3 regions of the Cytobacillus spongiae genome follow, and region 1 is predicted to be linked to each of the others. Evidence: predicted binding sites of a transcription regulator. Region 1 holds the regulator's gene; each other region holds the start of a gene.
What was found. The regulator CtsR, encoded in region 1, represses protease genes until heat stress. The targets are predictions, from matches to a motif close to ATGGTCAATAAAGGTCAAACA.

Region 1 (10,158 bases):
CCCGGAAGGGGAGTGAAAAAGATCCTGAAACCGTGTGCCTACAAGTAGTTAGAGCCCGTTAATGGGTGATAGCGTGCCTTTTGTAGAATGAACCGGCGAGTTACGATTACATGCAAGGTTAAGTTGGATAGACGGAGCCGTAGCGAAAGCGAGTCTGAATAGGGCGAATGAGTATGTGGTCGTAGACCCGAAACCAGGTGATCTACCCATGTCCAGGGTGAAGTCCAGGTAACACTGGATGGAGGCCCGAACCCACGCACGTTGAAAAGTGCGGGGATGAGGTGTGGGTAGCGGAGAAATTCCAATCGAACTTGGAGATAGCTGGTTCTCTCCGAAATAGCTTTAGGGCTAGCCTCATGTAGTAAGAGTCTTGGAGGTAGAGCACTGTTTGGACTAGGGGCCCCCATCGGGTTACCGAATTCAGATAAACTCCGAATGCCAAAGACTTATCCATGGGAGTCAGACTGCGAGTGATAAGATCCGTAGTCGAAAGGGAAACAGCCCAGACCACCAGCTAAGGTCCCAAAGTATACGTTAAGTGGAAAAGGATGTGGAGTTGCTTAGACAACCAGGATGTTGGCTTAGAAGCAGCCACCATTTAAAGAGTGCGTAATAGCTCACTGGTCGAGTGACTCCGCGCCGAAAATGTACCGGGGCTAAACGTATCACCGAAGCTGTGGATTGACATCTACGATGTCAGTGGTAGGAGAGCGTTCTAAGGGCGTTGAAGCTAGACCGCAAGGACTGGTGGAGCGCTTAGAAGTGAGAATGCCGGTATGAGTAGCGAAAGATGGGTGAGAATCCCATCCACCGAATGCCTAAGGTTTCCTGAGGAAGGCTCGTCCGCTCAGGGTTAGTCGGGACCTAAGCCGAGGCTGAAAAGCGTAGGCGATGGACAACAGGTTGATATTCCTGTACCACCTCTTTTCCGTTTGAGCAATGGGGGGACGCAGGAGGATAGGGTAAGCGCGCTGTTGGATATGCGCGTCCAAGCAGTTAGGCCGGTAACGAGGCAAATCCCGTTACCATAAGGCGGAGCTGTGATGGCGAGGGAAATAAAGTACCGAAGTTCCTGATTCCACACTGCCAAGAAAAGCCTCTAGCGAGGAAAAAGGTGCCCGTACCGCAAACCGACACAGGTAGGCGAGGAGAGAATCCTAAGGTGAGCGAGAGAACTCTCGTTAAGGAACTCGGCAAAATGACCCCGTAACTTCGGGAGAAGGGGTGCTTTTTAGGGTGAATAGCCCTGAAAAGCCGCAGTGAATAGGCCCAGGCGACTGTTTAGCAAAAACACAGGTCTCTGCAAAGCCGCAAGGCGAAGTATAGGGGCTGACGCCTGCCCGGTGCTGGAAGGTTAAGAGGAGGGGTTAGCGTAAGCGAAGCTCTGAATCGAAGCCCCAGTAAACGGCGGCCGTAACTATAACGGTCCTAAGGTAGCGAAATTCCTTGTCGGGTAAGTTCCGACCCGCACGAAAGGCGTAACGATCTGGGCACTGTCTCAACGAGAGACTCGGTGAAATTATAGTACCTGTGAAGATGCAGGTTACCCGCGACAGGACGGAAAGACCCCGTGGAGCTTTACTGTAGCCTGATATTGAATTTTGGTACAGCTTGTACAGGATAGGTAGGAGCCTTGGAAGCCGGAGCGCCAGCTTCGGTGGAGGCATTGGTGGGATACTACCCTGGCTGTATTGAAATTCTAACCCACGCCCCTGATCGGGGCGGGAGACAGTGTCAGGTGGGCAGTTTGACTGGGGCGGTCGCCTCCTAAAGAGTAACGGAGGCGCCCAAAGGTTCCCTCAGAATGGTTGGAAATCATTCGTAGAGTGTAAAGGCACAAGGGAGCTTGACTGCGAGACCTACAAGTCGAGCAGGGACGAAAGTCGGGCTTAGTGATCCGGTGGTTCCGCATGGAAGGGCCATCGCTCAACGGATAAAAGCTACCCCGGGGATAACAGGCTTATCTCCCCCAAGAGTCCACATCGACGGGGAGGTTTGGCACCTCGATGTCGGCTCATCGCATCCTGGGGCTGTAGTCGGTCCCAAGGGTTGGGCTGTTCGCCCATTAAAGCGGTACGCGAGCTGGGTTCAGAACGTCGTGAGACAGTTCGGTCCCTATCCGTCGTGGGCGTAGGAAATTTGAGAGGAGCTGTCCTTAGTACGAGAGGACCGGGATGGACGCACCGCTGGTGTACCAGTTGTCTTGCCAAAGGCATCGCTGGGTAGCTATGTGCGGAAGGGATAAGTGCTGAAAGCATCTAAGCATGAAGCCCCCCTCAAGATGAGATTTCCCATAGCGCAAGCTAGTAAGATCCCTGAAAGATGATCAGGTTGATAGGTCAGAGGTGGAAGCATGGTGACATGTGGAGCTGACTGATACTAATCGATCGAGGACTTAACCAAATAAGAAAGCGAAGGCGACTGTACAACTTCGATAGAAGGTAGGAGCCGTAGCTGGACTAGTCAATTCAATGGCATTACCGTAATTCTTTCTTCTATACATTATCTAGTTTTGAGGGAACAAACCTCAAATTAAAATAGTCTGGTGATGAAGGCGAGAAGGTCACACCCGTTCCCATGCCGAACACGGAAGTTAAGTTTCTCAGCGCCGATGGTAGTTAGGGGCTGTCCCCTTGTGAGAGTAGGACGTCGCCAGGCAATAAAAAAAGCAGCTCAAATTGAGCTGCTTTTTTTGTTAATGAACAAATAGCATAAAGCATATACATTCAAACTTCGGATAAATCCTAAAAAAAGTGAGGAAACGTTCAATGAGAGCGTTTCCTCACTTTTTTTGTTAACGTAGATTAACAAACGTGTATCCACTTCACCTTATTGGTATTTAATGGAGTAGTTGCCAAGAGCATTCACTTTAAAAAAGAGCGAACTCTCAGAAACACAAACCGCTCTACCTTTAGAAACTAAATGATCAAATAAAAAACTCCCTGTTCACTCAAACCTATCCAAACAAACAGAATCTCATACTTTTCATAGGTTTGAGAAGCTAAAGAAATGGGAAAATTGAGAAAGAGTTGTTCGTTGCGTTGACTTACATATTTCATGTATAATTAAAGTCAAATATAGTCAAAGTCAGATAGGGGGAGGCTTAGTGAGGAATATCTCTGATATAATCGAGAGCTATTTGAAAAAGGTATTAGAATTGAGCGAGGAAGAAATTGTTGAGATAAAACGAAGTGAAGTAGCCGATAAATTTCAATGTGTACCTTCTCAAATTAATTACGTAATCAATACCCGTTTTACAATTGAAAAAGGATATATCGTAGAGAGTAAACGGGGTGGCGGTGGTTATATCCGAATTATGAAGGTCCAATCTCACGATGCTGCCCACTTAATAGACCAGTTACTATCGTTAATACAAAATCGAATATCACAGAGCAGTGCAGAGAATGTTATATTACGCTTAGTAGAAGAGGACATCATCAATATGAGGGAAGCAAAGATCATGTTAAGTGTAATCGATCGTTCTGTTCTTTATATCGACCTTCCATACCGTGATGAACTACGTTCGCGAATGCTTAAAGCAATGATTACTACTTTGAAATATAAATAAAGCTTGATGGAGAGGTGAAAGTATGATCTGTCAGGAATGTAACCAAAGGCCGGCAACCCTACATTTCACGAAAATTATTAATGGTGAAAAAACAGAGATTCACCTCTGTGAGCAATGTGCTAAGGACACCGGAGAGAAGTTTATGTTTGGCGGAGCTTCTGGATTTTCAATCAATAATTTATTAGCTGGTCTTTTAAATGTAGAACCTGGTTTTTCTCAGGCAAAGCAAGAAGCTTTTAAAAAAGAAGAAATCGTACAATGTGAGCATTGCTCAATGACGTTTCAACAATTTATTAAAGTAGGTCGATTTGGTTGTTCTGGCTGTTACGAGACATTTAAAGAACAACTTAAACCGATATTGAGAAGACTTCACAGTGGAAATTCTTCTCATACAGGGAAAATTCCTAAGCGAATTGGTGGAAGCATTCACCTGAAAAAGAAAATAGATGAGCTAAAAATTGAACTAAAGCATCTTATTAATCAAGAAGAATTTGAAAAAGCAGCTGAAATTCGAGATGAAATCCGCTCTTTAGAAAATAGCTTAAAGCAAGCAAATGAAGGAGGGGAGTAGGGTTGTCATTCGAAAAATTTATAAACCAAGCCATCAGCTCGTGGATGAGTTCAGAAGGTCCTGATGCTGACATTGTCTTAAGCTCTCGAATTCGCTTGGCTAGAAACATACAGCAATATAAATTTCCTACTCAATTCTCAAATGAAGAAGCAAAGGAAATTATTCAATTAATAAAGGAAAAGCTTAGTTCCGGCCTTTTTCCAGTTCCAAATGATATGGAACTATTATTAATGGAAGGTCTACAACCTTTACAAAAAAGAGTATTAGTGGAAAAGCACTTGATTAGTCCTCACTTAGCAGAGGATGCTACACAAGGTGCATGTGTATTATCTGATATGGAAGATATCAGTATCATGATCAATGAAGAAGACCATATTCGTATCCAGTGTTTATTTCCAGGACTTCAATTATCTGAAGCGTTAGATCAAGCTAATCGGATCGATGATTGGTTAGAAGAGCATGTTCATTATGCATTTGATGAGCATATCGGCTATTTAACTAGCTGTCCAACAAATGTTGGAACTGGGCTAAGAGCCTCCGTCATGATGCACTTGCCTGGTCTCGTGTTAACCCAACAAATCAATCAAATTGTTCCTGCAATAAGTCAATTTGGATTGGTGGTTAGAGGAATTTACGGGGAAGGTAGCGAAGCTTTAGGGAACATCTTTCAAATCTCAAACCAAATTACCTTGGGTAAATCTGAAGAAGATATCGTAGAAGATTTGCAGAGTGTTGTGACACAGATTATTTCACAAGAAAGATATGCTCGTGAAGCATTAGTGAAAACTTCCAACATACAATTAGAAGACAGAGTATTCCGCTCCTATGGAATCCTATCTAATAGCAGAGTTATCGAATCGCTGGAAGCAGCGAAGTGCTTATCTGATGTAAGGCTTGGCATAGACCTTGGATATATTAAAGGTCTATCTAAAAATATTCTTAATGAGCTGATGATATTAACTCAGCCAGGATTTTTACAGCAATATGCAGGTGGTCCGTTGCGGCCACATGAACGGGATATCCGTCGTGCGACTTTAATAAGAGAAAGACTAAAAATGGAAGATAACGAGTAGGGAGGATGAAAATATGATGTTTGGACGCTTTACTGAAAGAGCTCAAAAGGTATTAGCATTAGCCCAGGAAGAAGCTATTCGATTAGGACACAATAATATTGGCACTGAACATATTCTGCTAGGGTTGGTTAGAGAGGGAGAAGGAATTGCAGCGAAAGCTTTATATGCACTAGGTTTAGGCTCTGAGAAAATTCAAAAGGAAGTTGAAAACCTGATTGGACGTGGTCAGGATACCTCTCAGTCCATTCACTATACACCTCGAGCGAAAAAAGTAATTGAGCTTTCTATGGATGAAGCTCGTAAGCTAGGTCATTCTTACGTAGGAACAGAGCATATTCTTCTCGGTTTGATTCGCGAAGGGGAGGGTGTAGCTGCTAGGGTGTTAAACAACTTAGGGGTTAGCTTAAATAAAGCTCGCCAGCAAGTACTACAGCTGCTTGGAAGCAGTGAATCTGCCAATCACCAAGGTGGAGCGGCAGCAAATGCAAATACGCCCACACTTGATAACTTAGCACGTGACCTAACGGCAATTGCCCGAGAAGGCAGCTTAGATCCTGTTATTGGTAGAAGCAAAGAAATCCAAAGAGTGATTGAAGTACTAAGTCGCCGTACGAAGAATAATCCAGTATTAATCGGTGAGCCTGGTGTAGGGAAAACGGCAATTGCAGAAGGATTAGCTCAACAGATTGTCCAAAATGAAGTTCCTGAAATTCTACGTGATAAGCGAGTGATGACGTTAGATATGGGAACAGTGGTTGCAGGAACGAAATATCGAGGAGAATTTGAAGATCGCTTGAAAAAGGTGATGGACGAAATTCGTCAAGCTGGAAACATTATTCTTTTTATTGATGAGCTACACACACTAATCGGTGCAGGTGGAGCAGAGGGTGCGATTGATGCGTCAAATATATTAAAACCATCTCTTGCACGCGGGGAGCTTCAATGTATTGGAGCGACTACTCTAGATGAGTACCGGAAATATATTGAAAAGGATGCAGCACTTGAGAGACGTTTCCAGCCAATTATGGTAGATGAGCCATCAAGTGATGAATCCGTTCAGATATTAAAGGGATTAAGAGACCGCTACGAAGCGCATCATCGTGTGTCGATTACAGATGCAGCAATTGATGCAGCAGTCAAGCTATCCGACCGATATATCTCTGATCGCTTCTTACCTGATAAAGCGATTGATCTTATTGATGAAGCAGGGTCAAAAGTACGTTTACGTTCATATACAACACCACCTAATTTAAAGGAGCTTGAAGTGAAGCTTGAAGAGGTTCGCAAGGAGAAGGATGCCGCTGTTCAAAGTCAAGAATTTGAAAAAGCTGCTTCTCTAAGAGATTCAGAGCAACGTCTTCGTGAACAATTAGAAGATACGAAGAAAACTTGGAAAGAACAGCAAGGGAAAGAAAATACCGAAGTAACGGTAGAGGATATTGCGCATGTGGTTTCTAGCTGGACGGGTATTCCAGTTTCAAAACTAGCTCAAACTGAGACGGATAAGCTGCTAAAGCTTGAAGATATTCTCCATTCACGTGTAATAGGACAAGAGGAAGCGGTAAAGGCCATTTCGAAAGCTGTTCGCCGTGCTCGAGCAGGGTTAAAGGATCCGAAGAGACCGATAGGCTCATTTGTATTTTTAGGACCTACTGGTGTCGGAAAAACAGAGCTAGCTCGTGCGTTAGCTGAAGCAATGTTCGGTGATGAAGATGCTATGATTCGAATTGATATGTCTGAATACATGGAGAAGCATTCAACATCACGCCTAGTTGGATCACCTCCAGGCTATGTAGGATATGAAGAGGGTGGACAATTAACTGAAAAAGTTCGTAGAAAGCCATACTCTGTCATTTTATTAGACGAAATTGAAAAGGCTCACCCTGATGTATTTAATATTCTATTACAAGTACTAGAGGATGGGCGTTTAACTGATTCAAAAGGAAGAACTGTGGACTTCCGAAATACGGTCCTTATTATGACTTCAAATGTGGGTGCTGAAGCATTGAAACGTAATAAATACGTCGGCTTCAATATTCAAGATGGCGAGCAAGATTATAAGGATATGAAAGGGAAAGTGATGGAGGAGCTTAAGCGCGCATTCCGTCCAGAATTCCTAAACCGTATCGATGAAATCATTGTCTTCCATGCTCTTGAGAAAAAGCACTTAAAAGAAATTGTTACGCTCATGTCGGATCAGTTAACAAAACGCTTGAAAGAACAGGATATCTCTCTTGAATTAACGGGTGCTGCACAAGAGAAGATTGCTGAGGAAGGCTATGATCCTGAATATGGTGCGAGACCATTGCGTCGAGCAATTCAAAAACATATCGAAGACCGACTTTCAGAAGAATTGCTAAAAGGAAATGTGTTAACAGGGCATCAAATCATCATTGATGTGGAAGAAAATGAATTTGTTGTAAAAACGGCTGAGGCAAGCGGGACTGTGAAATAAGGACCCTCTTTATTAGCGTTTTTCAGATATGTTTGCATCAATGAGGTACACGTTCTGTTTCTTAACGTGTACCTCTTTTGATGTTTCTTATGAAATTTCGAACAATACATAGAGGAATTCTGAAAAATCAACAAATGGCGGAACATTTTTTCTAATATACGCTATTTTTGAATAAGAATAGTAGAGAGAACTTCTTCCCACCATTCTTCATTCGCCCAAATATCATTTATACTGGAAGAAAAGTAGAGCAAGAGAGGAAGAACACAATGGCCAAACGAAAAACGAAATTTATGTGTCAAGATTGTGGGTATGAATCACCAAAATGGATGGGAAAATGTCCAGGATGTGGTCAATGGAACACAATGGTGGAAGAAATAGAAAAGACAGCTCCAGCAAGGAAAGGAGCTTTTGTTCACTCGCAATCCACTGGAGTTGCTTCGAAAGCAACACCTATTACATCAATTGAAACTGTTAGTGAGCCGAGGATGGAAACAGACTTGAAAGAACTGAATCGAGTGCTTGGTGGAGGAGTCGTTAGAGGTTCTTTAGTACTGATTGGCGGGGACCCTGGTATAGGAAAATCGACATTGTTGCTGCAAGTGTCTTCTCAATTAGCGAATAAACAGCAAAAGGTGTTATATATATCTGGAGAAGAATCAATGCGACAAACCAAGCTTAGAGCGGATCGATTAAGTGTCACCTCAGAAAATCTCCTCATCTATTCAGAAACCAACTTGGAAGAAATTAATTTGACGATTGAACAGGTTAACCCTCAATTTGTTATTGTGGATTCAATACAAACGATATTTCATCCACATGTAACGTCAGCTCCTGGAAGTGTGTCTCAAGTAAGAGAATGTACAGCAGAGCTTATGAGGATTGGAAAAACAAAGGGAATTGCCATCTTTATTGTCGGGCATGTTACAAAAGAAGGGTCGATTGCCGGTCCTAGATTACTAGAGCATATGGTGGACACAGTTCTATATTTTGAAGGAGAGCGTCACCATTCCTATCGAATATTGCGAGCGGTGAAGAATCGATTTGGATCAACCAATGAGATGGGGATCTTTGAGATGAAGGAGCTTGGATTAGAGGAAGTTGAAAACCCATCGGAAATTTTCTTAGAGGAGCGTTCCCAAGGTGCATCTGGTTCCACTGTCGTTGCATCAATGGAAGGAACACGTCCTGTCCTCGTTGAAATTCAAGCGTTAATCTCGCCAACTAGCTTTGGAAACCCACGGAGAATGGCTACAGGAATAGATCATAATCGAGTATCGTTACTTATGGCTGTATTAGAAAAGCGGGTAGGATTATTACTTCAAAACCAAGATGCCTATTTAAAGGTAGCTGGTGGAGTAAAACTGGATGAACCCGCCATTGACCTAGCTATTGCAGTTAGCATCGCCTCTAGCTTTCGAGATCAGCCGTCTAAGGCGACAGATTGCATAATTGGGGAAGTAGGTTTAACCGGTGAAGTTCGAAGAGTTTCACGCATTGAGCAGAGAGTGCAGGAAGCTGCCAAGCTAGGTTTTGAACGAGTCATTTTACCAGCAAATAATCTTGGTGGATGGAAAGGACCTAGAGGGATTGAATTAGTGGGAGTTCACTCAGTCAGTGAGGCATTGAAGGCAACATTAGGGGGATAAAATGTGGAGAAAAACCATCTAAGTGAAAAAACGATGAGCGAAATACTTCAATTTATTGCACCCGGAACCCCTATTAGGGAAGGGATTGATAATGTCCTAAGGGCAAATACAGGAGGATTAATCGTCCTGGGGTGCAATGAAAAAGTAAAAGGAATTGTTGACGGAGGCTTTCAAATCAATTGTCCATTTACCCCTAGTTATTTGTACGAGCTAGCGAAAATGGATGGCGCCATTATTTTAAACGCGGATGGAAATAAAATATTAATTGCAAATGCACAGCTAGCGCCAGACCCAAGTATCCCGTCGTCTGAAACGGGAATGAGGCACCGAACGGCAGAGCGTGTGGCGAAACAAACGAAGTCATTAGTGATTGCCATCTCTCAGCGGAGAAATGTGATCACATTATATAGAGGGAATTATCGTTATGCTCTACGGGAGATTGCAGTCATTTTAACGAAAGCTAATCAGGCGATTCAAACGTTAGAGAAATATAAAGTTGTTCTTGAGCAAAGTATATCGAATTTAAGCATACTCGAATTTGAAGAGCTTGTTACCTATAGTGATATACTACAAGTGATTCACCGGTTTGAGATGGTTCTGCGGATAAAAAATGAGCTATTGAATTACTTGAATGAGCTTGGAACAGAGGGAAGACTCATCCGATTACAAATGACTGAGCTACTAACGGATATGGAAAGAGAAGCTAAGTTAGTGATTAAAGATTATGCGCAAAGCCGAAGTGTAGATCCAAATGAGCTCTTGTCAAAGCTGCAAGACTTAGCAACAGGAGAGGTACTAGAGGATACAACTACGTTAAAGCTTTTAGGCTATCAAGGCTATGTTCA
Region 2 (10,158 bases), 1.3 Mb from region 1:
AGTAATAGAAACATATTGGTTAATTGTTTTTCTGCAGGTTAACAGAATTTGACCTCCGTTTGGTAAAGCTTCAAACGCGTTTTTAAAGACATTGATTAACACTTGTTTTAATTGATTTCCTTCACCTAGTATCATGTCATTCTGTAAGGCAATCATTTGAATGATTTCTACATTTTTAAGGTGTGCTTGTGACTGATATAAAAGAACGACCTCATTGATAAGCTCTGATACATTAACTGGACTAAGCTCAGCGTTATTGGGCTTTGATAATAGGAGGAATTCACTAATGATAGCGTTCATTCGCGATATTTCTGACTGGATAATAGGATAGTATGGTCCAAACGCTTTCTCCTGTTCATTCATCATTTGTATGAACCCAGAAATAACGGTTAAAGGATTCCGGATTTCATGAGCAATCCCAGCAGCAATTTCACCTGTTACCTTTAATTTCTCAGAGTTTCTTACATATTCTTCTAGGTTTAACTTCTCAGTAAGATCCCTGGCACTCATTGAGATCGCAAAAATCTCAGCTTCTTGGTTATAGACAGGAGATATGGTTGCTTCAATAAACTTTTCGAATAACTTTAAAGGAACATTGGAAGAACCTTTTCCTCGTTTTGCTCTTTGCAAAGCTTCACCTAATTCTCCGTTTTCAAGTGTAATGATTTGAGTGATTTTCTCACTAGAGAATAATTGAAACATTTCAACGAAAGAGTCATTTTGTTCAATAATTGTAAGGTCTAAATCTAGTACGACAATGGCGTCTTTACTATTTTTGAAGAAGCTCTCAATAAAGGATTGCTTAGATTGGAGATCTTCTTTTGCTTTTTGTTCTTTAAGGTACGCTCTTTCCCACAGAGCATTTGCGTATTTTATCATGAAAAATAAAACGATGGTTGTAAATAGTGTCAATAAAATAAAATAAGGGAAATCTTCCGTTCCAATTAAAGAGACAATTCGTTCCCCATTTGTGACGGAAAAGTATAGAAGGGACGCGATTGCTAAACTGCTTGACCAAGCTAATGCAAAAAGACTTTGGTAGAACGCAGATATAATAACACCAAAGACTAAGAATATATAATTTATTAGATATGGGTACTGTATATTAATATAAAATAAATAGGCATATAATGAACTGATCAAAAGAACCATTATTAGAACAGGATGTAGTTCAAGCCTTTTATACAGAAGGGTAATCGCTATACAAAGGATAAGACCGACCGGTGGCCATAACAAATCAAGATTCTGATCCACGATTGTATAGAAGAGGGTATCAGCTACATATAAAAACCAAAACAATCCAATTAATAAATGGTTTCTCTTTTGAATAAGGGCAGATTTATCCATTCTACTATACCTTCCATATATTTCATTTCTTATAGTAAATCATATCATAGGTTAGCATGGAATGGTGTTTAATTTTCACTGGAAAAGTCAATAATTGTCGAATTAAAAAGAATTTCTTTTTTTCTAAATTCCACCATACGACTATGTAGCTAGTGGAGCCATTTCCTTTAATGAGAAAGAATAAGACTATACACAAACTCGATACTAGTTTCAAGTTTGTGTATAGTCTCTAGTAAATAGTAGATATCCTTAGGCTTTCTTAATAATAATTTGATCATTGTGAAGTGTCGCTTGAAGGTTTCTCGCATTAGGGTCATCTATAATTACATCAGTAACTGGATCCTCTAAATGCTCTTGAATAGCTCTTCTTAATGGGCGAGCGCCGAAGCTAGGATGATATCCTAATTCAGCTAGTTTTTCTTTCACATCATCTGTGTAAGTCAATGTGATCCCATTATCATATAAAGAGTTATTTAACTCTTTCAACAATAAATCAATAATTTGTATTAGATGTGGCTTTTCTAATGACTTAAACTCAATGATGCTGTCGAAACGGTTAAGAAATTCTGGTTTAAAGAAGTTTCCAAGGGCCTTAAGGATACTTGATTCTTCTAGTGCATTGTTTTTCTCAAAGCCAACCTGTAGCGTGCGATGACCAATGCCAGCATTACTAGTCATGATAATAACCGTATCTTTAAAGCTTACTGTCCGGCCTTGGCTGTCTGTTAATCGACCATCTTCGAGAATCTGTAAGAACATATGCTGTACATCGGGGTGAGCTTTTTCAATTTCATCAAGTAAAATGATACTATAAGGATTTCTTCTCACTTTTTCAGTCAGTTGTCCAGCCTCTTCATGTCCAATATAACCAGGGGGAGAACCGATTAACTTTGATATTGCATGCTTCTCCATATATTCACTCATATCTAAACGAATCATGGCATCTTCTGATCCAAATAATTCCTTAGAGAGAGATTTTGTTAATTCAGTTTTTCCAACGCCTGTTGGTCCGACAAATAAGAAGGAACCAATAGGGCGATGCTTTGACTTTAGGCCTGCCCGACTTCGTCTAATCGCTTTGGCTACCTTTTGTACAGCTTGTTCTTGTCCAATCACTTTTGCTGCTAGATTTTTTTCAAGATTTTGCAGCTTATGCTGTTCATCTGTCTGTAGCTTTCCTACAGGAATCCCTGTCTTTTTCTCAACAATATCTTGAATCAGTTCAACTTGCACCGAAGGACGGTTCGTTTTGCAACCTGTTTGTAGAACCTTTTCTAGCTTCAATTCTTCTTCACGTATTTTTGCAGCTTCTTCATACTTCTCAATTTTTAAGGCAGCTTCCTTCTGTTTGGAAAGTTCGTTTAACCGTTCTCCAATCTCTTCAGTAGATGGAGTGGCTAATGACAGATTCACCTTTGAGCCAGCTTCATCCATGAGATCAATTGCTTTATCTGGTAAAAAGCGATCTTGAATGTATCTGTTTGATAGTGATACACATGCTTTAAGGACCTCGTCAGAGAAAGATACTTGGTGGAAATCCTCGTATCTTTGTCTTAATCCCTTTAGGATTTCGAACGCTTGATCTATAGTTGGCTCTTTAACTTGGACAGGTTGGAATCTTCTTTCAAGTGCTGCATCTTTTTCAATCGCTCTGTACTCTTTTAATGTAGTAGCTCCAACTAGCTGAAGCTCTCCTCTTGCTAAGGCGGGCTTAAGGATATTTCCGGCATCCATTGACCCTTCTGCAGATCCAGCACCAACTAATAAGTGAATTTCATCTACAAATAATAGGATGTTTTTCCGTTGCTGTAATTCATTCAATAAAACCTTCATTCTCTCTTCGAATTGTCCACGAATACCTGTATTGGCAACTAGTGATGCTACATCAAGAAGGTATACTTCTTTCCCTTTTAATTTGTTAGGAACTTCTTCTTCAACTATCTTCAATGCCAGTCCTTCAGCAATGGCTGTCTTTCCTACACCCGGTTCACCAATTAATACAGGGTTATTTTTACCACGTCTATTTAGAATTTCAATTACTCGACTGATTTCATCATCTCGGCCTATTACAGGGTCTATCAGACCTGCTCTTGCCATCTGTGTTAAGTTTCTTCCATATTGTCCGATAAAACCATCCACCCCTTTAGTTGACTTTGGTTGATGATGGGGGGATTGCTGCTTCTGATTCATTTGTTTAAAAAACTCCTCCATAGGGAATGGCCCAAAGCCTTGTGAGTGATGGAATGGCCCTCCTAATGTAGAACCAATCTTTTGGCGTTCCTCTCTATAGCAGCTCTCACAAAGCATAGATTGCTGGTTATGTTCATTTAATTTAAGTGTCAATGAAATAGTAGCTTGTTGTTCATTACATTTTTCGCAAAGCATATCATTATCCTCCAGTCAGTTTTTGACTTTGACTATCTTTGACTTTATTATAATTTGACCTTTTTTGACTTTCAAGTAATTTGTTTTTGGATGTGCTTCCTATTTTTTCTTTGGAAAAAAGCTCGTCTTTGTTTGTCCTACTATACATATATTGAAAAAGGAAGGAGGAATTGATATGAAAACGAACTGGGGCGCTGCCTTTCAAATTGCTGCTGTTTATGTTGGAACAGTAGTTGGTGCAGGGTTTGCTACAGGAAAAGAAATCGTAGAATTTTTTACTCGCTTTGGTTTTATAGGACTAGTGAGTATATTGATGAGCGGTTATATAATGGTATTTCTTGGTTCTAAGCTTATGAGAATATCTGCACATATTGGTGCCACTTCATATCAAGAATTTAATGAACATTTATTCGGAAGGTTCTTTGGTACGACCATTAATTTTCTAATGCTTTTTATGCTTCTTGGAGTATGTGCAGTTATGTTAGCTGGAGCTGGAGCTGTTTTTGAGGAACAGCTAGGACTGACAAAATCTGTTGGGGTGTTCTTGACGATCGGACTTGCGATTATCGTTATGTTTGTTGGCACAAAAGGATTGTTTGCTGTTAATACGTTCGTCGTTCCTTTAATGATAATGTTTAGCTTCTTTCTGATGTTCCTTTCTATAAAGTTACCGAATTTTATTGATCAATTATTGTATATCCCGTATGCAGAGGATGGTTGGAAATCTGTTATTGCACCATTTTCATATACTTCATTAAATTTAGCGCTAGCTCAAGCCGTGTTAGTTCCAATTGCTACAGAAATTAAACATGATCAAACCATCAAATGGGGTGGAATCATTGGGGGAATCCTTCTAACAATTATCTTAATATCTAGTCACATAACTCTAATTATGCTGCCAAATCTAGAGGTATATGAAATTCCGATGGCAGTTGTCATGAAAAATCTAGCATCTGGATTTTATTGGATTTTTGTCATTGTTATTTATGGGGAAATCTTCACATCTGTAATCGGGAATGTGTTTGGCCTTGAAAGACAAATAAGAAAATACGTGAATATTCCTAGTATTGTGACCGTGTGCAGTATATTTGTAGTCACATTTTTTATTAGTTTAATTGATTATAGTACGTTATTAGCCTATTTATATCCCCTGTTTGGATACATTAGTATTGTGTTCATAGTATTACTGTGGATGAAACCATTTAACGAAAAAAGGAAATAATAAGGATTTTGTCGAATAAAATTGAGGTGTAATTACAAACCATTAATTGTTGATAGAGGAAAAAAACGATGAATAACCCTGAAAAGCTAAGATTACAAGTTTATTTAATTGGAATGTTATTAGCCTCATTTGGAACAGGTTTTCACTTTATTCTTGTTTCCTGGCTTTTATTTGAAGAAACAGGAAATGCCGCACTAACAGGGATTTTTGTAGGGCTCGGTTTTTTACCTGGTTTAATAGTGAATTTATTTTTTGGAGTCATAGTAGACAGATTTTCAAGAAAGAAGCTAACAATTCTATCTGTATGGCTCATTACAGTAATTGTTGGACTTTTTTTAATGTTATGGAGTTTAACTGGGATTAAAATTTGGATGTTTTTTGGGTTACACATGATGGTTCAATTGTCTGGATCACTCTTTAGACCATCTGTTCAAGCATTTGCAGCTGAAATTTTTCCATATGATCAATTGACTAAAGTGTATAGTTTTGCAGGAGCGGTAGGGGAGACAGGCGTGCTATTAGGTGCATCATTAGGGGGGTTCCTTCTTGCTATACTCTCGCCATTTATTGCATTAAGCTTTAATGGATGTTTATTTCTGGTTGCTGGTTTGTTATTTATATTTCTCCCATCATTTCCGGTTAATTCTGTAAGTAGAAGAGGTCCTTTCGTTCAAAATGTTTTCCAAGATCTTTTGGAAGGATTAAATTATTTAAGGGGAAATCGGTTATTATACAAACTTTTTTTCATTATGTTTGTAGGTCAATTAACGTTACATTCAACTGTAGGGTTATTATCTGTTTATACGTATTCTTTTTTAGAAAAAGGGAGCGGAACATACGGACTTTTGGATGCATCGGTTTCAATCGGAAGTATTTTAGCAGGGATGATCGCGGTCCAATTTATCAAGCGGACTAGGGGACGTTTTGGTACATATGCATTATTTTTTTCGGGTATAGGAATTTGTTTATTGGTCATTGCTCAAAACATTTTTGTCGCTGGTGTTGGATTAATGGTAATCGGTGCTGGTACGACATGGATACGAGTGCTTTTTCAAACGGTTCAGCAAATTTCAACTGAAGGAAGATTCCATGGTAGAATGGCAAGCTGGAGGATGGTATTTAACCAAGGCTCAGTTGTTATAGGTGCACCAGTTCTTGGAGTTATTGCAGAGCGAACAGCAGCAAATATTGCCTATAGTATTTTGTTAATACCTATTTCAATCATTACTGTATACTCATATTTGTTAGCGAAAGACAATTCTTTTATAGCAAAAGTCGAAGAAATGAGCTTGAGGGGATAATAACGGTTTAGTTGCTTAATTACTGTAGCTTCAATCGCAATTGGAGCTTTGTAAACAATTGTGAAAGGAGCAGACGATCTAATTTCGTCTACTCCTTTCATTTTGCTATTGTTTTGGAAGGATGGTTTTGGCCATTTGAAGAAATGTCTCTTTATGGTTATTTTCGACAGATGTAAACATCGTTAATTTAAGAGAAATGTCATCGTGTTGGACTAGGTAACCAGTCACAATATCTTGACCATCTGTTGCTTCATAAACAATTGCGTCAGTAAAAAACTCATCGGTTGGAGGCTCGAGCTCCGATACATTCTCATTTACAGCAGCTAATTGGGTATTCATATTGTCTTTTGCACTTTCCAAGTCCATATCATCTGGAAGTAATTCAATTCTCATAAAAATACGATCGTTTTCTGTTAGGTATAAGGAATCCTTGTAAGGCTCTTCTGCTGTTAACTCGTAATCAGGAAGTACATACATGGAATAGTTTTGGTTCTCACTATTCTTTAAAAAGGCTGTTTCTTCTTTTGTTTGCCCATTTACTGTATATGTCATATTTTGTTCTAAAATGCGAACAATTGGTTCGTTTTCAGATGAGTTATCTTCCGTTTCTTCCTTAGCTTCTTCCTGTTTATCGTTTTCTTCTACCTTTACTTCCGTGCCGTTAGTTTGTTCATTATTCGCTTCTTTCGTCCCGCAACCAGTTAATACAACAGAGAATAGGCCAAGTATCAAGAGGAAATTCTTAATAGTGTTCATCCTAAAACCTCCTAAAGAGTTTATTTGAAATAGTAGACGTAACAAATTTGAACGTTGTTACATTATGTACAAATGGCCTCCTACATAAGGAAGCCAATTTAATTGTATCAGATTTTCACTGTAATGGTAGGACAACAAACAATAATAGATCAAAAATCAGGTGAGAAACGATTACCATCGGAAGGCTACGTTTCCACGCGAATAAAATACCCCAAAAAATTCCAGCGACTAATGCTGCAAGGGCTAAAATGGGATAACCAGAATATAAATGAGCTGATGAATACAATAAAGCTGAAACGATAATTCCAATCCACACATTGGTGTGCTTCACAATTCGCTTTTGAATGAACCCACGCCAAAAAATCTCTTCACCGGGAATAATAACCAGTAGAAGAACAATATAATGCCAAATCAACGACGGGGCAAATCGATTATAGAGCTTTGATACGTCATCAAGGAATGGTAGGTTAAGAAAATCTAATAAAGAATACCCAGTCCAAAATAGTCCGTAGAGGAGTGCTCCTGATACAACGCCATAAATAATATAAACACTAAATGACGCCTTGTCCTCAAGTTGTTCGATTAGGATTGAATAACTGATCAAGATGAGCAATGAAGCGGTAAATATATACCAAAATATATTTTTATCTTGAAAAGAAAAGTACAATAACAGATGCGCTAACAGGAAACCACCAACGAGCTTTAAGTCATATGCGCATTTTTTCATTTGCGTTAAACCCCTTTCTCAAAGAAACCAAACACTATTTTAACAAATTTTTTGATGAAAAAGTAGGGAAAGATTTGTTTGCCAATTTTTAAATAAATTCGTTACAAAAGGTGAAAGCTATTATTGGAAGAAAGGAGGGAATTGGATGACAAAGTCAAAACGTGAAAAAGAGCGAGAATGGACAGTTAGAAAGCAAGACCAAAACCCCCACGGGAAAGTAAAATCGATGAAAGAACTAGCAGAAAATAAGGAGTAATGTCTCGTTTTATAATGGACTAAAAAAGGCTATTTACCCCAAATATGGATAAATAGCCTTTTTGATGTTCTATTTAACTATTTTTTATTGTTCACTATTTTCACCAGTAGAAACGACTGCCGCTGTAAGTTTTTACAACAATATGTACCTTATGTTTATTTCGTAGGAGGGTGAATAAACGCTTACAATTTATTTTGTAACAGATTCTTGTATAATTTTATAGTTTTTATGGTTTACTACAGTGCGTTGATCTAACTCAAGCTCCCTATAATTATCCATATAAGATAAGTCAACAATAACAGAGTTTTCATTTACTTTCTCAACAACGCCTTGTAAGCCTTCTTTAAATTCAATGACATTTCCTACTTCAGCAATTTTCAATAGATTCCTCTCCTTATTTAGACTTCCTAATATTTTACCATAAGTTTGCACGAATAATATAGATTCGTAAAGGAATTTGGATTAAATTTGTACATTTATGGAAATCTAATATAAGATTACTAGATTACGAAAAGAGTTTAAAGCCCAAAGTGGAAATTAGTTACAATTCAATCTAGACACTTGGTGTTAAAATGTTTATGATATTTAGTATTACGAAACAATACAAAATTAGGAGTTCACCATGAAAATTAATAAGAATATTTGGATAATAATGATTGGGGAAGGGATAGCAGGTTTAGGTATGTGGGTGGGAATCATTGGGAATTTGGAGTTCTTACAAATACATGTTCCGTCTGATTTCATGAAATCGCTCATTCTATTTTCAGGTTTGTTTGTAGGTGTTTTATTGGGTCCTATAGCAGGGAAGGTCATCGACCAATATTCTAAAAAGTCAATTATGCTATATGCCGGGATCATTCGGATTTTTTCTGTACTCTTTATGTTCTTAGCTATTTATCAAGAGAGTGTTATTTGGATGATCATATATATGATGGGGATAGGAATTTCAGCGGCTTTTTATTTTCCGGCACTTCAGGCGGCAATTCCATTGATTGTTTCTGATGAAAAGCTACTAACAATCAATGGAATTCATATGAATGTAGGAACAATGGCGAGAATAATTGGAACTGCTTTAGGTGGTTTTATGCTTGTCTATGTTAGTTTATTTTCGTTGTATTTATACACGTTCTTCTCATATATTATGATATTCTTATTTACATTTGCCCTAGATATGAAAGAGGAAACCGAAAGCACATCCTTTATAGCAGGAAATAAGGAAGGATTTAAAGAAATCTGGCCAATTATTAAGACAACCCCTGCCATCTTAACAGGTCTCGTTCTAATGCTTGTACCCATTTCATTTATTGGTAGCTTTAATTTAATGGTGTTAAAAATAAGTGAAATGCAAGGTGACTCTGCTATAAAAGGAGTATTATACACTACGGAAGGAATTGCTATTATGGTAGGAGCCTATTTAATTAAGAAAATCTCTACAGGCAAAAATATCATTCCTATCTTGTTAGGTAGTTCATTTTTAATTGCTGTTGCGCATTTATCTCTATTTTTTTCAGATACAAAAATGATGTCAATTATTACATTTAGTCTATTCGGATTATCAGCCGGTGCATTTTTCCCACTAACAGCAACTTTATTTCAAAAAAAGGTTCCAAAAAAAATTCATGGACGTTTTTTTTCATTTCGAAATATGATGGATCGAATCCTATTTCAGGTTGTGCTGTTAAGTACTGGTCTATTTCTGGATACGGTCGGGTTTAAAAAAATGGTCTTGGGATTTGGAACTTGCTCCTTATTAATTGTAACCATTATATTTATCCGTCAAGTTCGCTCTCCAGTTGCCTTTACTGATGAATCGATTAAACTAGGAAAATAGGTAACACTATTTCCTTGGAAATTTCGACAAATTTCTTTTTTGGTTAATTGCTAGAACATGAATAAACTAGTAAACTTTCTTTTTGAGTAATGGGAGGGAAACAAATTGGAAAAAGAATATGTAGATGAAATATCAAATCAATTGAAGAAAAAAGAACTGTCAGAGCTCTATGTAAAAAGAGAGGATTTTCTCGATTTTCGAAAACATCTAGTCGGTAGAGATGATTTCAAACATTTTAGAGGAATTGCTCAAAGAGGTGGGGATGTTCTATATCGGTATATGGATACACCAAGATCGTAAATAAAGCTAGTTAACGTAGCGTTAAAGTTGTAA
Region 3 (10,158 bases), 600 kb from region 1:
TTTTAGCTTGAGCATCTTTTATATATTGCTCCGCTGTTTTCGGACCAACATCACGACCGTCTAAGAAGGCGTGTACATACACATTTTCTACGCCTTCTTCTTTTGCAAGACGTAGCAATGCATATAGATGTTGGATATGGCTATGAACTCCACCGTCAGATAATAATCCGAATACATGAAGGTTCGTACCTTTTTTCTTTGCGTGATTCATTGCGTCAATGAACGTCTCATTTTTTTCAAATTGACCTTCGCGAATTGCAATGTTCACTCTTGTTAAGCTTTGATACACAACGCGGCCTGCCCCAATATTGAGGTGTCCTACTTCAGAGTTCCCCATTTGGCCCTCTGGTAATCCGACTGCCTCTCCAGATGCTGTTAGAGTAGCATGAGGGAATTGGTTCCAAAACCGCTCAAAGTTTGGTTTTTTCGCCTGTGCTACTGCATTCCCTTTTACCTCATCTCGGCAAGCAAAGCCATCTAAGATGATTAAGGCAACAGGTGCTTTACTCATTCTTCCCTGCCTCCAATAATTGCAAGAATGATTGAGCTTCTAAGCTAGCTCCACCAACTAATGCTCCATCAATATCTGATTGTGCCATGTATTCTTTAATATTACCTGGCTTCACACTTCCACCATATTGAATCCGTACTGCTTCAGCTACTTCTTGAGAAAACTGCTCAGCCACTACTTTACGGATATGTGAACATACTTCATTTGCATCTTCAGCCGTTGAAGACTTACCTGTTCCGATTGCCCAGATTGGCTCATATGCGATAACCGTTTCCTTCATTTGCTCATCAGTTAAACCTACTAGTGCTTGCTTCACTTGATCGCCAACTAGCTGATTTGTTTCACCGTTTTCACGTTGCTCTAACGTTTCTCCAACACACACAATAGGAGTTAAGTTGTACTTAAACGCTGCAAGTGTTTTTTTGTTTACCGCATCATCTGTTTCATTGAACATTTCACGACGTTCAGAATGTCCTAGGATTACATATTTTACTCCAATATCTTCTAAAGCTCTTGGGCTGATTTCGCCTGTATATGCACCGCTTTCTTCAAAGTGCATGTTTTGAGCGCCAATTTCTACATCATAGTCCTTTGCAATTTCTACTAGACGATCTAGAAATAATGCAGGAGCACATACAACAGCCTCTACTTGATCCTTGGATGGAACTAATCCGTTGATTTCTTCCATAAAGCTTTTCGCTTCAGGTAGAGTTTTGTGCATTTTCCAGTTCCCAGCGATAATTGGTTTGCGCATTACTGGCACATCCTTTCCGTTTTAGAAAAATAGACATTATATTTCAATCGGCTTCATCTAATATAAAGGTTACCCTTCCACATAGCAGAGCCTATGATTACTTATCGTTTAAAGCGACAACACCTGGTAATGCTTTACCCTCCATAAATTCAAGAGACGCACCACCACCAGTGGAAATGTGGCTCATTTGATCTGCAAGGTTGAACTTCTCAACTGCTGCTGCAGAATCACCGCCACCGATAACAGAATATGTATCTTTTGCTTCTGCTAGGGCTTCTGCAACTGCCTTCGTACCGTTTGCAAATAGATCGAATTCGAAAACACCCATAGGTCCGTTCCAAATAACTAGCTTAGAGTTTTTAATAACGTCGCTGTAAACCTCTGCTGTCTTTGGTCCAATATCAAGTGCTTCCCAATCTGCAGGAATTTCATTGATTCCAACGACTTTCGTATTGGCCTCTTTTGAGAAATCGTCTGCAACAATCGCATCGACAGGCATATAGAACTTAACGCCTTTTTCTTCAGCCTTTTGCATAAACGTCTTTGCCAGCTCAATTTTATCTTCTTCTAATAGTGATTTTCCAATTTCATGGCCCTGTGCTTTAATGAATGTGTAAGCAAGTCCGCCACCAATAATCAGGTTATCTACTTTTTCTAGTAAATTTTCGATAACGCCAATTTTGTCCTTTACCTTCGCTCCACCGATAATAGCTGTGAACGGTCTTTCTGGATTTGATAAAGCTTTTCCTAACACTTCAAGTTCTTTTTCCATTAAAAGACCAGAAACGGCAGGTAGGTGGTGAGCAATACCTTCAGTTGATGCATGCGCACGGTGAGCAGCACCAAAAGCATCATTCACATACACATCCGCTAATTCTGCAAATGCTTTTGCAAGCTCTGCATCATTTTTCTCTTCACCAGGATAGAAACGAACATTTTCTAAAAGAAGAACATCTCCATTACTCATTTCAGAAATGATGGTTTGAACGGATTCACCGTATGCTTCGTCCGCTTTCTTTACATCTTTGTTTAATAGCTCTGATAATCGCTTAGCAACTGGAGTGAGTCTTAACTCTTCTACCACTTGCCCTTTTGGACGTCCTAAATGACTTGCTAATATTACTTTTGCTCCTTGATCCATTAAATATTGAATCGTTGGAAGGGCAGCGCGAATACGTGTTTCATCTGTAACTTGACCATTGCTCATTGGCACGTTAAAATCCACACGGCAAAATACACGCTTTCCACTTAACTGTAAGTCTTTAACACTTTGCTTGTTCATGATAAAGGACCTCCTTAAAATACTTTCAATTTCATGAGCTGCATTCAACTAAAAGATTGATGCTTCCTAAATAAGAAAAGGAGAGTGGGGAATCCTCCCCGCTCCCCTTTTACCCTTTATGTCGTTCAGTTAGACGCTTTAATAAAAGGTCTAGCTTCCCTTATGGATAAAGATATCTATTGAGGGAAGTTTTTCCCTTTATCATTATAGACGTTCACGTTTTTAATATCCATTATATTCTTGTGAACATACATATAATTTTCAATTGGTTAGATTATAGGCCTTTTTGTGCGATGTAATCTACTAAGTCTACTACACGGTTAGAGTAACCTGACTCGTTGTCATACCAAGAAATTACTTTCGCCATGTTTCCTTCCATTACCATCGTAGAAAGAGCATCGATAGTAGAAGAATCCGGATTTCCGTTGTAGTCACCAGATACTAGTGGCTCTTCGCTATACCCAAGAATTCCTTTTAATTCACCTTCAGAAGCTTCTTTAAGAGCTGCATTAATTTCTTCAGCTGTTACGTCTTGGTTTAATTCAACTACTAAGTCAACTAAAGAAACGTTTGGAGTCGGAACGCGCATTGCTCCACCGTTTAATTTTCCTTTTAATTCAGGAAGTACTAATGATACAGCTTTTGCAGCACCAGTAGTTGTTGGGATAATGTTTTCAGCAGCTGCACGCGCACGACGGTAATCCTTATGTGGTAAGTCAAGGATTTGTTGGTCATTTGTGTATGAGTGAACTGTTGTCATCATACCACGCTTGATTCCAAATTTATCGTTAAGAACTTTAGCAAAAGGTGCTAAGCAGTTTGTTGTACAAGATGCATTTGAAATAACGTGGTGATTAGCTGCATCGTAGCTTTCATGGTTTACACCCATTACAATTGTGATATCTTCTTCAGTTGCAGGAGCAGAGATGATTACTTTTTTCGCACCAGCTTCTAAATGCTTCGCAGCATCAGCGCGCTTTGTGAAGCGACCAGTTGATTCTACTACTACTTCTACACCAAGATCTCCCCAACCTAATTGAGCTGGATCACGTTCTGCAAGAACTTTTACTTTATGGCCACCTACTACTAGGTATTCACCATCAACTGTTACATCTTGATCTAATTTTCCATGTACAGAGTCATATTTTAAAAGATGAGCTAACATGTTAGCATCTGTTAAGTCATTTACTGCTACAACCTCTACATTAGGGTTCTTAAGAGCTGCGCGGAATACTACACGTCCAATTCTTCCAAATCCATTAATACCAATTTTTACTGCCATGATTTTTTCCTCCTTTAAGTGGGTAGGGATAATATTTATATTAAGGGGTTACCCTTGTAACAACCTTTGTGCTGCACCTTCGTCTGTAATTAATATGGTTGATTGAGGTGCTTTCTTCAGATAAGCCCGAATCGCTTTCGCTTTCGAAGCTCCACCTGCAACTGCTAATACATGTTCAATATGCTCTAAATCCTTTAATTGTAGTCCTACAGTATGAACTTTATGGACTACCTCACCAGCTTCGTTAAAATAATAACCAAATGCTTCACCAACAGCATTTAATTGCTGGAGCTTTGAAATATCTTCTATGCTCGTTTTTCGACGTTCTGCCATTGTTATAGCGTCTCCAATCCCATGAAGCACCATGCTAGCAGCTTTAATTAATTTTAAAACGTCAATGATGTTTGGTTCATTCATAAATGAATCGTACATTTGCTTGCTTACTTGATCTGGTACGTAAAGTACGCGATGTTTGGATGCGGTGTTTTCTGCCATATTCGCGCAAATCGTGTTTGCTTCATTTTTGACATCCTCACCAATTCCACCTCGAGCAGGAACAAATAACAATTTTTTGCCTTCTATTAGCTCTGGGTTTAGCATTTCTGCTACAGCTGCCATTGTCGAGCCCCCAGTTACTGCGATGATATTTTCCCCATCAAGCAAGGCTTTCATGCAACTCGCTGTTGCTCTACCGAGTTCATTTTTAACCCAAGGAGATTCATCACTATTTCCAGTAACGATAACAACCTTCTTGATTCCTAATTGCTTTTGAAGCTGCTGCTCCATTTCGTTAACACCTGTCACATCTCGCATAATGCCTTCTAGCTTTTCAAGGAGCTGCTGTCCTTCATTGGTTAAGCTCATTCCAATTGTTGCGATTGAAAGGAGATTTTGGTCTTTTAGAAATTCGACCTCACCTCTCAGCACACGTTCAGTTAAACCAAGGCTTAACGACAAGCTCCGTCTTCCTACAGGCTGCATGATGGAAATGTAATGAAGGATGTAATACCGCTTTTGCATAACAGAAAGCAAATCAGGTAATAATCTTTTTTGTATATCAAGTAATGAGTGCATTCATAATATCTCCTTTTTATAGTTGGGCAATAATCGTCCCGCTAAGTCATATTATGTCCCACTCACTTCAAAAAAAATCACTCCCGCTTTACAAGTTCATTCTAGCAGGAGTGAAGTGGCTTTTCAACTTAAATAACCTACTTTTTTGTTGTAAGCGCTTCATATATGAACATTTTGTCAACCTGTCCATACTGAATCTCTTCACCGTCCCATTCTACGACGGGTATCATTAATCCATAGCGCTCCGTTAGATCATCACTTTTTTCAATATCTACTTCTTCAATTACAAAAGGAACCTCACTCTGGAGATCTACGAGGATTTCCATAGCTTGCTCACATAGATGGCATCCTTGACGTGTATATAATTTAATGATGGTATTCATCTGTATACGCCCCTTTATTACTCGTATCGCTTTCGCTTGGAGGAGGACGGTATCCCTAGCTGATCACGGTACTTCGCAATCGTACGCCTAGACACAACGATTCCTTCTTCGTCTTTCAGAATACTCACTAGCTGCTGATCTGAAAGTGGTTTTTGTTTATTCTCCTTATCTACAAGTCTTTGAATGACGTTCTTTACCTGCTGAGAAGATGTATTTTCATCAGAGGTTGTCTGTATCGTGCTGCTAAAGAAGGACCTTAACTCAAACGTACCGTATGGGGTCTGCGCATATTTCTCCCTTACAGCACGACTAACCGTAGATTCATGAATTTCTAATTCATCAGCTATTTCCTTCATCGTCATTGGTTTGAGATGTGAGGGTCCTTTAATGAAAAAATTCGACTGCTTCTCAACAATTTTCATCGAGACATTTGTGAGCGTTTCTTTCCGTTGTTCAAGACTTTTTAATATCCAATGGTAGTCCTGCTGCTTTTCATTTAAAAATCGGTTAACCTGTTGGTCTTCGTGTTTTGAAAACTTCTGATAATACGTGGTGTTAAATTTTATTTTCGGAATTAGCTCATCAAAAATACTAACGGCAAACGACTCTCCATCCCATTTGATGACGACATCGGGAACCACATATGATGCTTTTTCCGTCTGAAATCGAGACGCCGGCCGTGGATCTAGAGTTTGAACGTAGTCAAAGACTTCTTGAATTTCCTTTAGATCGACCCCTAGAAGCTTCGCTAATGGTTTCCATTTACGATCAGCAAATGCTTCGAAGTGTTCTTCAAGGATGACTTCTGCTAAGTCATAGCCATAATCTTTTACTTGTAATAGTAAGCACTCTTGAAGAGACCTAGCACCAATTCCAACAGGCTCCAGCTGTTGAAGTCTATCTATATATTCGCTTGCCAATTCACTGGTTAGCCCACAATGCTCCATCAATTCCTTCGTACCAATTAACAAGTAACCGTTTTCATCTAGATTATGAATAAGATAATCGTATATTTTGTTCTCAGATGAAGTAATTTGTTGATCTGTTAGTTGTGAGAGTAAATACTCAGACAAGGTGTGAACCTCTGCCCCTATTTGTTCGATCCAGCTTTGTTTATCCTTTTCGGGTTTCATCCGATTCAATTTTAACTGGTCTTTTCGTGGATCCATCGCCGTAATATGGCCTGTTTCAATTTCAAGTAGGGGATTTTCGAGTGCTTTATTCTCTAAAAAAGAAGTAAGCTCTTGAGTGGAATATTGTAGCAGTGCAATTGCCTGAGTTAGCTCTTGTGTCATCGTTAATTTCAGTGTCTGCTGTTGATACAACCCGGCCTTTAAATTCATCTAACATTCCCCCTCCCCTCATTTTACAATAAGCCGCCCAAATGTTGTATGGAAATAAATTGACATGCTGGCAGAAAATCATTTCACTACAAGTAGATTGTTAGTATTTATATTCTCATGATCGGAAATTATTTATTAGAAGAGAGGATGTGCATTTTTTCTATACTAGATCAAAGTCCTAGATAGGTTTTGGCTTACATACGGATTGATTCTAAAAAGCTGCGGATTTCTCAGTGGTTCCTGCGGATTTATCAAACTATGTTACGGATCTCCATCTTTCTATCTAGTAAAAAAACACCCCTTCATGCTGGATATCCAGCATGAAGGGGTGTTTTGTATTCGTCCTATTTACGCCCTCGGAGGGAATCGAACCCCCATTTTAAGAACCGGAATCTTACGTGCTATCCGTTGCACCACGAGGGCAAATTGTGTTAACGTCAAGCATTTTGGGTCACTCTTGACGTTACACCATAATACTAAGATTGCGCTAAATTGTCAATACCCGCGGGATGGGACGAGTAAGCTTTACTTCGTCCTTTCATGTAAGAAGTTCTAGCTGCTGAGCAGCTTTAAAGTCGTATAGTGCAATGAAATCAATCAAGCATCGCATGTCTTTTTCTAGTAGGATGTTAGCTAATAAGGGAAGGTCAGTTAAAATGTATGCTTCATCATTTGTTCTGTCACACATTTCTTCGAGGTAACGAAAGAATAGGTAGCTGTCAGCTTCTGATTTCATCTTGAATTGGTCAATTAATGCTTCTACTGCAGTTGTAACGATTTGCTTCGGCATGTCATTCTCCTCCAATTTTCTCAACACCCTCATTGTCCAGCTGCTCCCAATCAAAAATTCGCAACGGTCTCATATAGAGTGTTATCTGTAGGTACGTGGCATATTTATATGATACGCTTACATATGATAAGAAAAGTGTAAACGGGTTGGGAGCATCTAGTTCTGAATACACTCTTCTAATTTAGCTATTTTCCGTAAAATACTCTGCGGTGAAAAGGTCAGCTACCACTTATTTTATTTTCGAATGACCTAGAAAATGATGCTCCTTTTGGAGGGTTTCTCGTTTAGAAGGAGACTTTCCGGGGTATGATGGTTAGAGATGAAAAATTGGTGAGTGATTTGTTTGACCTTTATTGACCATCCGTGTATCATTAGAGTACATACAAGCAACATCTATTACCGAATTAGACGTTATACTCTTATTTTAAAGGAGGAAATCTGATGAATTTAATTCCTACAGTTATTGAACAAACAAACCGTGGTGAGCGTGCATACGATATCTACTCTCGTCTTCTGAAAGATCGCATCATTATGCTTGGGAGTGCTATTGATGATAACGTTGCCAACTCCATTGTTGCTCAATTATTATTCCTAGAAGCTGAAAACCCTGAAAAGGACATTTCCATCTATATTAATAGCCCAGGTGGAAGCATCACTGCAGGGATGGCAATTTATGATACGATGCAATTTATTAAACCAAAGGTGCAAACGATTTGTATTGGGATGGCTGCTTCTATGGGAGCATTCCTACTTGCAGCTGGTGAAAAAGGAAAGCGTTATGCTCTTCCAAACGCTGAGGTTATGATTCATCAGCCACTTGGTGGTGCTCAAGGGCAAGCAACTGAAATCGAAATTGCAGCTAAACGCATTCTTTTCTTACGTGAAAAGCTAAACCAAATTCTTGCGGATCGTACAGGTCAACCTATGGATGTTATTGCGAAGGATACAGATCGTGATAACTTCATGACGGCTGAAAAAGCGAAGGAATACGGCCTAGTTGATCATATTATTACGCGCAACTTATTAGACGAGAAGAAATAAGATACATTCAGGCCTCCAGGAGATGATCTTGGAGGCTTTTACATGCAGAAAAGCACCTATTGCGCTAGGTGCTTTTTCTCTTTATCCTTCTTGCTGAACATAAGTGACTAGTGCTTCTATAGCTTCTTCTTCATCGCTACCTTCGACTATTAGGCTCACAACCGAGCCGGAGCTAATCGCTAAGCTCATTAACCCCATAATACTTTTCGCATTCACCTTTTTCCCATCTTTCTCCAGAAATACATCAGATGAAAAACGATTGGCCTCTTGTACAAATAGAGCGGCTGGACGAGCTTGCAATCCCGTTCTTAGCTTTACTTCCACCTGTTTCTCCACCATTTTCCTGTTCCCTCCTATTTGACTATATTTATCCGATAGGCTCCCCGCGGCGAAGCTTCTCTGCCATTTCATCAATTTTTCTTAACCTGTGGTTAATCCCTGACTTACTAATCGTACCACCAGACACCATCTCCCCTAGTTCCTTTAAGGTGACATCCTGATAGGTAACGCGAAGCTCGGCGATTTCCCTTAGCTTATCTGGCAGAATATGAAGTCCCACGGATTCTTCGATATAGCGAATGTTTTCCACTTGTCTCAGAGCAGCACCTATCGTTTTATTTAAGTTAGCTGTTTCACAATTAACGAGTCGATTGACCGAATTTCTCATATCTCGGACAATCCGAATATCTTCAAAGCGAAGAAGAGCACTATGAGCACCTACGATGTTTAAGAACTCTGTTATTTTTTCTGCTTCTTTTAAGTAAACGATAAACCCTTTTTTTCGTTCAAGCGTCTTACTATTTAACCCGAAGTTATTCATTAATTCACTTAAGGCTTCATTATGCTCCTGGTAAAGTGAGAAAATTTCAAGATGATAGGAAGAGGTTTCAGGGTTATTCACAGATCCCCCTGCTAAAAAGGCTCCTCGCAAATAAGAGCGCTTACAACATTTCTTTTTTACCAAATCACTTGAAATATTATGTGTAAAAACAAAGCTTTCACCAATAATTTTCAAATCAGCCAGTATTTCTCTAGCCTCTTGTGCGATGCGGACGATATAAACGTTATTTTTCTTCAACCGCATTTTCTTTCGAACTAGGAGTTCCACTTGGATGTTGTAGTATTTTTTAATTAACGTGTAAATTCGTCTAGCAATAGCCGCATTTTCCGTTTGAATATCTACCACTAGATTTCGATTAGAAAAAGAAAGTGAGCCATTCATTCGAATCAATGCGGACAATTCAGCTTTTCCACAACATGCTTTCACATCAATATTTGTCAGTTCTTTTTTTGTTTCTGAAGCGAAAGACACCCCTTCACCCCCTATAGACAAACGCTTGCACAGCTATAATTACGCTTTAAAACGTTTATTAGTTTCATTTAATAGCAAAGAATATAAAATTCTTGCCACTTCATTTGTATCATGGCGAATGACCTCATTCTCGAGATTCGCAATTTCACCGAATATCACTTCTAAACCTAGCTCGTATAGGCGGTTTAGATCATAAATAACTGGTTTTGCCAGCTCTTCGCTATAGCGATCCTGTATTACTTGTGGAATTTCTTCATTATTTACAAGTATGGTGTTAATAAATGCACATCCCATATGCTCATAAATCGCTCGAACGTGGTCACTAGCAGTGAAATCTAATGTTTCACCTGCCTGTGTCATTAAATTACATATATACACCTTCTTGG

Region 2: LS684_RS07020 (ATP-dependent Clp protease ATP-binding subunit) is a predicted target of CtsR. The motif match lies at 3,784-3,804, and genes of this name have one in related genera.
Region 3: clpP (ATP-dependent Clp endopeptidase proteolytic subunit ClpP) is a predicted target of CtsR. The motif match lies at 7,760-7,780, and genes of this name have one in related genera.

What each region holds. Positions count from the first base shown of each region.
Region 1 covers NZ_CP089997.1:104,962-115,119, forward strand. Annotated here, with positions in the region: rRNA gene LS684_RS00550 (23S ribosomal RNA) at 1-2,403, shown strand, start outside; rRNA gene rrf (5S ribosomal RNA) at 2,542-2,658, shown strand; gene LS684_RS00560 (CtsR family transcriptional regulator) at 3,107-3,568, shown strand; gene mcsA (protein-arginine kinase activator protein McsA) at 3,591-4,139, shown strand; gene mcsB (protein-arginine kinase McsB) at 4,142-5,212, shown strand; gene clpC (ATP-dependent protease ATP-binding subunit ClpC) at 5,226-7,667, shown strand; gene radA (DNA repair protein RadA) at 7,934-9,313, shown strand; gene disA (DNA integrity scanning diadenylate cyclase DisA) at 9,317-10,158, shown strand, end outside.
Region 2 covers NZ_CP089997.1:1,369,477-1,379,634, forward strand. Annotated here, with positions in the region: gene LS684_RS07015 (ATP-binding protein) at 1-1,347, opposite strand, end outside; gene LS684_RS07020 (ATP-dependent Clp protease ATP-binding subunit) at 1,597-3,732, opposite strand; gene LS684_RS07025 (YkvI family membrane protein) at 3,908-4,954, shown strand; gene LS684_RS07030 (MFS transporter) at 5,023-6,255, shown strand; gene LS684_RS07035 (DUF8580 domain-containing lipoprotein) at 6,361-7,011, opposite strand; gene LS684_RS07040 (CPBP family intramembrane glutamic endopeptidase) at 7,127-7,738, opposite strand; gene LS684_RS07045 (DUF6254 family protein) at 7,884-7,994, shown strand; gene LS684_RS07050 (YkvS family protein) at 8,184-8,375, opposite strand; gene LS684_RS07055 (MFS transporter) at 8,617-9,825, shown strand; gene LS684_RS07060 (hypothetical protein) at 9,931-10,125, shown strand.
Region 3 covers NZ_CP089997.1:3,602,777-3,612,934, forward strand. Annotated here, with positions in the region: gene gpmI (2,3-bisphosphoglycerate-independent phosphoglycerate mutase) at 1-511, opposite strand, end outside; gene tpiA (triose-phosphate isomerase) at 504-1,265, opposite strand; gene LS684_RS18255 (phosphoglycerate kinase) at 1,363-2,547, opposite strand; gene gap (type I glyceraldehyde-3-phosphate dehydrogenase) at 2,822-3,829, opposite strand; gene LS684_RS18265 (sugar-binding transcriptional regulator) at 3,878-4,903, opposite strand; gene LS684_RS18270 (glutaredoxin family protein) at 5,041-5,286, opposite strand; gene rpoN (RNA polymerase factor sigma-54) at 5,304-6,629, opposite strand; tRNA gene LS684_RS18280 (tRNA-Arg) at 6,981-7,052, opposite strand; gene LS684_RS18285 (hypothetical protein) at 7,168-7,419, opposite strand; gene clpP (ATP-dependent Clp endopeptidase proteolytic subunit ClpP) at 7,861-8,460, shown strand; gene LS684_RS18295 (HPr family phosphocarrier protein) at 8,542-8,799, opposite strand; gene whiA (DNA-binding protein WhiA) at 8,828-9,772, opposite strand; gene LS684_RS18305 (gluconeogenesis factor YvcK family protein) at 9,812-10,158, opposite strand, start outside.